3 regions of the Paenibacillus sp. 23TSA30-6 genome follow, and region 2 is predicted to be linked to each of the others. Evidence: riboswitches for the same ligand, from Rfam matches in the RefSeq annotation. Region 2 holds a riboswitch; each other region holds the start of a gene.
The links. A riboswitch is a leader RNA that binds a small molecule or an ion and turns the genes downstream of it on or off. The one in region 2 is predicted to bind cobalamin.

Region 1: linked by a shared signal. The riboswitch ahead of E0698_RS06430 (ABC transporter substrate-binding protein) and the one ahead of E0698_RS11010 (ABC transporter substrate-binding protein) in region 2 are both predicted to bind cobalamin.
Region 3: linked by a shared signal. The riboswitch ahead of E0698_RS14270 (hypothetical protein) and the one ahead of E0698_RS11010 (ABC transporter substrate-binding protein) in region 2 are both predicted to bind cobalamin.

What each region holds. Positions count from the first base shown of each region.
Region 1 covers NZ_SLTL01000005.1:116,111-118,380, forward strand. The annotation lists gene E0698_RS06425 (nucleobase:cation symporter-2 family protein) at 1-355, shown strand, start outside; cobalamin riboswitch at 1,054-1,257, shown strand; gene E0698_RS06430 (ABC transporter substrate-binding protein) at 1,464-2,270, shown strand, end outside.
Region 2 covers NZ_SLTL01000009.1:197,234-199,503, forward strand. The annotation lists gene E0698_RS11005 (FecCD family ABC transporter permease) at 1-183, opposite strand, end outside; gene E0698_RS11010 (ABC transporter substrate-binding protein) at 180-1,184, opposite strand; cobalamin riboswitch at 1,392-1,585, opposite strand; gene E0698_RS11015 (histidine phosphatase family protein) at 1,710-2,270, opposite strand, start outside.
Region 3 covers NZ_SLTL01000013.1:140,690-142,959, forward strand. The annotation lists gene cobJ (precorrin-3B C(17)-methyltransferase) at 1-751, opposite strand, end outside; gene E0698_RS14270 (hypothetical protein) at 880-1,104, opposite strand; cobalamin riboswitch at 1,066-1,249, opposite strand; gene E0698_RS14275 (TIGR00730 family Rossman fold protein) at 1,307-1,861, opposite strand; gene E0698_RS14280 (uroporphyrinogen-III synthase) at 2,033-2,270, opposite strand, start outside.

The DNA.
Region 1 (2,270 bases), on a different contig from region 2:
TGGTTTGCTGCCTAAGCTGGCTGCCTTGACGACAGTGATTCCTAATGCTGTGCTGGGCGGGGCGATGATCGTTATGTTCGGTTCGGTTGCTGCGTCGGGCATGTCTATTTTGTCAGAAGTGGACTTGAGGAAGGAAAGCAATCTGCTGATTGCGGCATGCAGCATTGCGGTGGGCCTCGGCTCTGCCGTGCTGCCCCAAATGTTCGACCAACTGCCGAGCTTTGCCAAAATGCTGCTGCAAAACGGCATCGTATCCGGCTCGATCACGGCGATTGTCTTGAACATCGTTTTAACGAAAAAACAAGCCGAATCGGTCAAAGGTGTGACAGTGTCGGAGGTTCCGCAGAAGGTTTGATAATTAGGATTAGAAAGACAGCCGGAGAGAGGTCGTAAGCCTCTTTTTCCGGCTTTTTGGCATAGAGTTATTGATAAAGCCCTCTTCCTGTATGAAGATGGGGATTTGAGATTCTATTAGAAGAATTTGCTAGAGTGGTAGGCAGAGGCGTGGTATAATCCATCTTATGGATTTTGAATAGTGGTGGATGTTTTCGGACCACGGCGCAGCTTCCCGAAAGGGGGTGAAGCCGATGGTCAACCTTGTGTCGTGCTACGATGTGTTGCGTTGGATGGTTACGTTACTAAGCCTGGTGTTTAGTATTCGTAAACTTTATCGCTGGCTACGTCGGAAATTTCGGAACAAGCGAAAACCCACCGCGTAATTAGGTTAGGCGCCTAACGGTGGGTTTAGCTAAGCATTTAGCGCGCCGTGGTGATCCACAGCCTTTCAAGTCCTAAGAGTCTTTGCCGTTGGTAGCGGCGAAGACTCTTTTTAGTATACGGACACGATGGGTATCTCTATACCTAATTTTATCACGTCCATTGCGTGCATGCAACGCAAAGTCATAGCCTTGATTCTCGCCGTATCGTTCAAATTTAAATTATTATGCGACATTTGTTGACAAGCCTGTAACAACAAAATAAGATAGTCCTAAATCGTAATGAAAAAGAATAAAGGAAGAAAACAGGTGTGAGCCGGACTTTCTATCTACAGGGTTTCGTTGAGATCATGTAGATGGCTGTTGTACGTGCTCACTTAAAAGGGAAGTTCGGTAGATTCCGACACGGACCCGCCACTGTATACAGGCATCAGCAGGGAATTGCTGTAGCTTTCGGAATAGCCACTGGAACTGTGAAGAACCGGGAAGGCCTGAAAGATACGCCTGAAGTCAGGAGACCTGCCTGTTTTAACATCACTGTCAGACCCACGGGATGCTGGGGAGGTGGTTGGGCGTGCTGCTTACGGAATGTCTGAAACCGATCCGATCCCTTCTATGATTAGAGGTGCTTTGAGGTGAGCTTTGGCATTTTATAATGAAAGCATTTCTGACTGCTGATCAGGCGGTCCGGGATGCTTTTTTTGCGTTAGGTATTTGTGAATGACAAGATAGAGGGGGATAAATAGGATGATAAGCAATCGTAAAAAGCGTTCATGGTCCATATGCACAGGGGTGATGCTGCTACTGGCAGTTATGGCTCTTGCGGGATGCTCCACAACTAATAAGACGGCGGACAGCTCCGACAAGGGCGAAAACACATTCGCACAACAGTCCACAACGGACAAAAAGCTGGTGATGGCGTATACGTGGAAGCCGTCAGGCGTTGACCCGCATGGCGATAATAGCTGGGATGTTATGCGTTCTGGCGCAGGCGAGACACTTGTCCGTTTGAATGAAAAGCTGGAGCCTGAGGCTTGGCTGGCCAAGGAATGGAAGCAGGATAGCCCCACAGTCTGGACGTTCAGCTTGCAGGATAAGGTCACTTTTCATAACGGAAAGAGTATGGACGCGGAAAGTGTAAAAGCTTCCCTGCTGCGCTCCATTGAGAAAAGCCATCTGGCAAAGGATTTGCTAGATGTAAAGTCAATTGACGTAACCGAGCCGCTGGTGTTGAAAATTACGACAAACCAGCCGAATGCGGCGCTGGTGTCCAATCTGGCGGATCCATCGACGATTGTGCTGGATGTAGCGTCTATAAAGGATGAGCAGAGCTACCCTGCGATGACAGGTGCTTTTAAAATTAAAGCGTTCAACAAGGATCAATCCTTGGTCGTAGAGCGTTATGACGGATATTGGGGCGAGAAGGCCCGGCTGGCTGAAGCAACGATGAAGTTCATTACGGACGGCAATTCGCGCCTGCTGGCGCTGCAATCCGGCGAAGTAGATGTAGCGACCGATATTCCGGTGGATAACGCGGAGGTATTGAAAAAGAAC
Region 2 (2,270 bases):
CTGCTCTGTGGATGGATTCCAATCCGGTGTAAACGTCTCACCTAACCACGGCAGATGGTTGACCAGAATACCCGTGATCTGGCTGACGGGAAGCTTGGCCGAGCCGATGCCGAGACAGAGCAACAGCGTCAGCAGCAATAAGGCAAGACCTGCCCCTCCAAAGCCGATCAGTCTACGACTCATTTGAAAATTTCAGGATACACGCCCTTGGCCACTTCCTTGAGACCTTCCGTTACACGCGGACCCGGACGACTGATCAGATTATCATCCACGGCAAACACCCGGTTTTGACGAACAGCCGATATTTGATCCCATCCACTACGGGCTTTGATAATATCGCCGAGCGTCTGGCCTGTTTTGTCGTCCTTGACATTTTTGCTGTATAATATTACGTCCGGATTCGCCGCTATAATATTTTCCTCACTGATCTGGTACCAGCCCTTTTGGGTTGCAGCGACATTTTCCCCGCCCGCCAAAGAAATCAGCTCATCCATAAACTCTCCCTTGCCAACCGTCCAGCCGGGTGAAAATTCGACGTATACTCTCAGCTTCTGCCCTTTGCCGATATTTTTAACACCGTCTTTCACTTCCGCAACATCTGCTCTCATCTTGTCGGTTACCGCTCTCGCTTCTTTCTGATGATCGGTAATTTTCCCATATAGTTCGATGTTAGCCATGACATCTTCAACCGTTTTCGGCTCCGTTTTAAAAATCATAATTCCCATGTCACGCAGCTTGGTTGTCGCCTGCTCACTGAGTGATATCCCTGCAAAAACGACTTCCGGATTCGCAGCAATGATCGCCTCTTCATTCGGCTTCATAATACCGCCCACTTTGGGCTTCTTTTTAGCCGCTTCCGGGTAATCCGAATAGTCGGATACGCCGACAATTTCCTTATCCAGTCCGATGGCGAACAGCGCCTCGGTTTCAGCCGGGGAGACGGAAACGATTTTGTCCGGCGCTTTTTTGAACGTAAATTCCTGTCCGGTCGCATCCTTAATGGTCAGCGGGTAGACCGTTTTGCCCGGAGGCTCCTGAGCGGTTGCCGTCTGTCCCGGTTGCTGTGAGGCTTGATCCCCTTTATTTTCAGCGTTCTTTCCGTTAGCTCCACATGCACTCAGCACAACCGCCAAGACCAGAGCCAATAAGCCTGTAGTCCAGACCTTTATTCTATTCCCTGCCATGATTTACACCCCTCCATATAAATTCTTTTAAGAGCGTCACTTGAACATCATCCGATATCTGCTAAATCCAGCCTTCTTTTCCTTTCAAAAAACCCCTGCATCCTCAGATAAGGACACAGGGGTCACGTTAGCGCAGATCGTACGCAGGCGGCAGTTTCTTCCGCATGGACAGTCACTGCGAACACGTCATCCTTTCCTCGAAGGACTATGGTGACAGGCGGACGGGCAGGTATCCTGACTTACAGAAACATGCGACAGCCTACTGCTGCTTTATATGCTTTGTGGCACATAAAGCAGAGCGGGCTGGCATTTTTCCATTTACAGTGGCGGGACCGCGCCGGATTCACACCGGCTTCCCTTTTAACAGCGCACCGGAAAGAACCCGAGGGTTTCATCCCGCTGCACCGACCTCGTCTGCTGGATATTTGATGTAGTGTTGGTCAAGCCGTTCTTTTACTTGATGATTATAGGTTAAAAAAGACTGGCTTACAACCCAAACCGCCTGTTCACCTGCCCCTATCTGACCTAAAAAGAAAACACCTCTCCTATCCACTGGTGTCGTTCTCCCAGCCTCAACCGAATCGTAATTGCCGCTCCTGGCTTCGGATTCAGACTCCAAAAATCATGACCCGGTACCAGCATACAAGCCAACTGACGAATCACTCCACCATGCGTGACGACCAGAACAGAAGGTGGGGCATCAGGCATGCCTGTTTTCTGAACATCCATCATTTTACGCCACTCATACAAAGAGTCTAGGAATTCATCGAGGCGGTTCACAAAGTCTGCCCAAGGCTCTCCCCCCGGCGGCGTAATTCGCTGCGGCTCATCAATCCACGCTCGATACAACGCCACATCCTTGAGCATATCATACGTTTTTCCATCCCATTCCCCAAAATGAAGCTCTCTCAGACGTGGTTCCATGATGGCAGACCTAGCGGAACTATTAGATAGGAAACGTTCAGACTCCCATTTGGATGTCAGCTCCAACCGTGATTCCGGTTTCAATTCGAAGGGGGTTCCCTCTCCAAGCTCTGGTCCCAGTTCCGATTTCGGCAAAATGATCTGCAAGGTCTGACGACAACG
Region 3 (2,270 bases), on a different contig from region 2:
TGCGCTGATACCCGCGCGGCGTCACGATCAGACCGTCATACACCATCGTCGAAGAATTGCCGATGATGACGGTCGTCAGCATACCGATATCATGGTTGAGCATGTCCTCCAGCGTCGTCACAATTACTTGCTGACGGTCGCGATAAGCACTCTTCACCAGCCCGACGGGAGTCTGCGGATCACGGTAACGCAGCAAAATGGACTGCGTCTCAACAATCTGGCGTGTACGCCGACCACTGCGCGGATTGTACAGTGCAATGACAAAATCCGCCGAAGCTGCCGCTTCTACACGTTTCACAATCGTCTCCCACGGGGTCAAATGGTCACTCAGACTGATCGTGCATGCATCATGCATGACGGGCGCACCCAACAGCGAAGCACAGGACTGAATCGCCGATATTCCCGGCACGACTTCTACCTCAACCCCGTCCTCACGGCGCCAGCCCTTTTGCATCAGCACTTCGTACACTAGCCCGGCCATGCCATATACGCCTGCGTCTCCACTGGAAATGACGGCTACCTTCTTGCCCATCTCCGCCTGTCGAACCGCCTCCTGCGCACGGCTCACTTCCTCTGTCATGCCTGTGCGCACAATCTCCTGTCCGTTCAACAACGGGCGGATCAGATCTACATAGGTGTTGTAACCGATAATGACCTCACTCTCGGCCAGCGCGTCCAGCGCCCGTTTGGTGATATGTTCCATATCCCCCGGTCCGAATCCAATCACGAGCAATTTCCCTAATGGGCTCATCGTTATCCTCCTTCTTAAATCTAGGCTATGTTTTCCACACTTCTATCTATTTCACTTATATATGGACATCCTGTAACTCAAAAAAACCCATCCTGCCCGGATGGGTTTCCTATGTACGCATCGTATCATCAGACGGACACAGCATAAGAAGACACTTCTTGTCTTCCGCCATCGTGCCGTTGCTTTCCATCTGCCTGTTCACGCTTGAAATGCTTCTGCATGTTCAGCTCCACGCAAACCTGCAACCAACATGGAAAAAGCAGCGTGCGCCTGATTTCCTGATTTCGTACACCCATCCTCTCCGCGAAGGTTAACGGTGCATACAGATCAAGGTAGGTCTCCTGGCTCGGCATCAACAGATTTTTTCGTCTTCCCCGTTTTCTCACGAGTGACGTCTGAAAAAATCCTCTTCCTTACAGTGGCGGGACCGCTCGGGACTTGCACCCGATTCCCTGTTACCCTTCGCTATCACAAAGGCACCTTGTCTGTCCGCTATTTGATTATGGGTCTTATCATAACCTTGGCTCAATCAGTTGTGCAAGCATGAAAAACGCTTTATTTCAAGTTCTCTGCCTTATTTTTTAACATATGCAACAATTCGTCCGGGTCCGCAGAGATACTCAGCAGCGTTGGATGGTCAACTCCGGTAAATCCCTCGCGCACACTATGACGCACCATTTCCGCCAACGGGTCAAAATATCCGTTCACATTCAGCAGCCCGATGGGCTTGCGATGAATGCCGATTTGCGCCCAGCACAGCACCTCGAACAGCTCTTCAAATGTTCCCAATCCCCCCGGAAGGGCAATAAAGGCATCCGCCATTTCGCTCATGACCGCTTTGCGTTCATGCATGCTTGCCACCTCAATAAATTCGGTGACTCCCCGGTGAATAATCTCTGCATCGAATAACAGGGTCGGCATAATCCCGGTGACCTGACCGCCCCCGGCCAGCATCGCATCTGCGACCTCACCCATCAGCCCCTTGCTGGAGCCTCCATAGATCAGACGAACATGATGTCGGGCCATAGCCTCTCCAAGCTTGCCTGCCTCCTGAAGATATACCGATGAATGTCCGGGTCTGGACCCGGCAAATACACAAATGGAATTCATAATGTCTCAGCTCCTGTTCTGGTATCCCGCATCGAGGCTTTTTCATTATATTAAATAAATATTTTCGTTATAACAAAAACTTCTGTCGATGCATTTCCAACAAAAAAAGATAAAGACCCTGTAGGCCCTTATCTTTATTTTACCCTTTATCGCAAGGATATAGGTTAGTTTTCAGTTCACAACTTCAAGACCGTAGCCGTGCACCGAGGCGCTATGCTCAAAATATCTTCCCAGCTCCACCATCATCGCGCCCATTCGTTCCTCCACTGGAAACACGATCCGTTCAATACCTTCCTCCAAAATGGACTGCGCCGTCACCTTGCCTACCGACACAGCGATCACATCATGGCGAAAAGCTTCCAACACGTCTTCCATCTGCTTCTGTTCCCTCGCATATTGGCACAAAAAG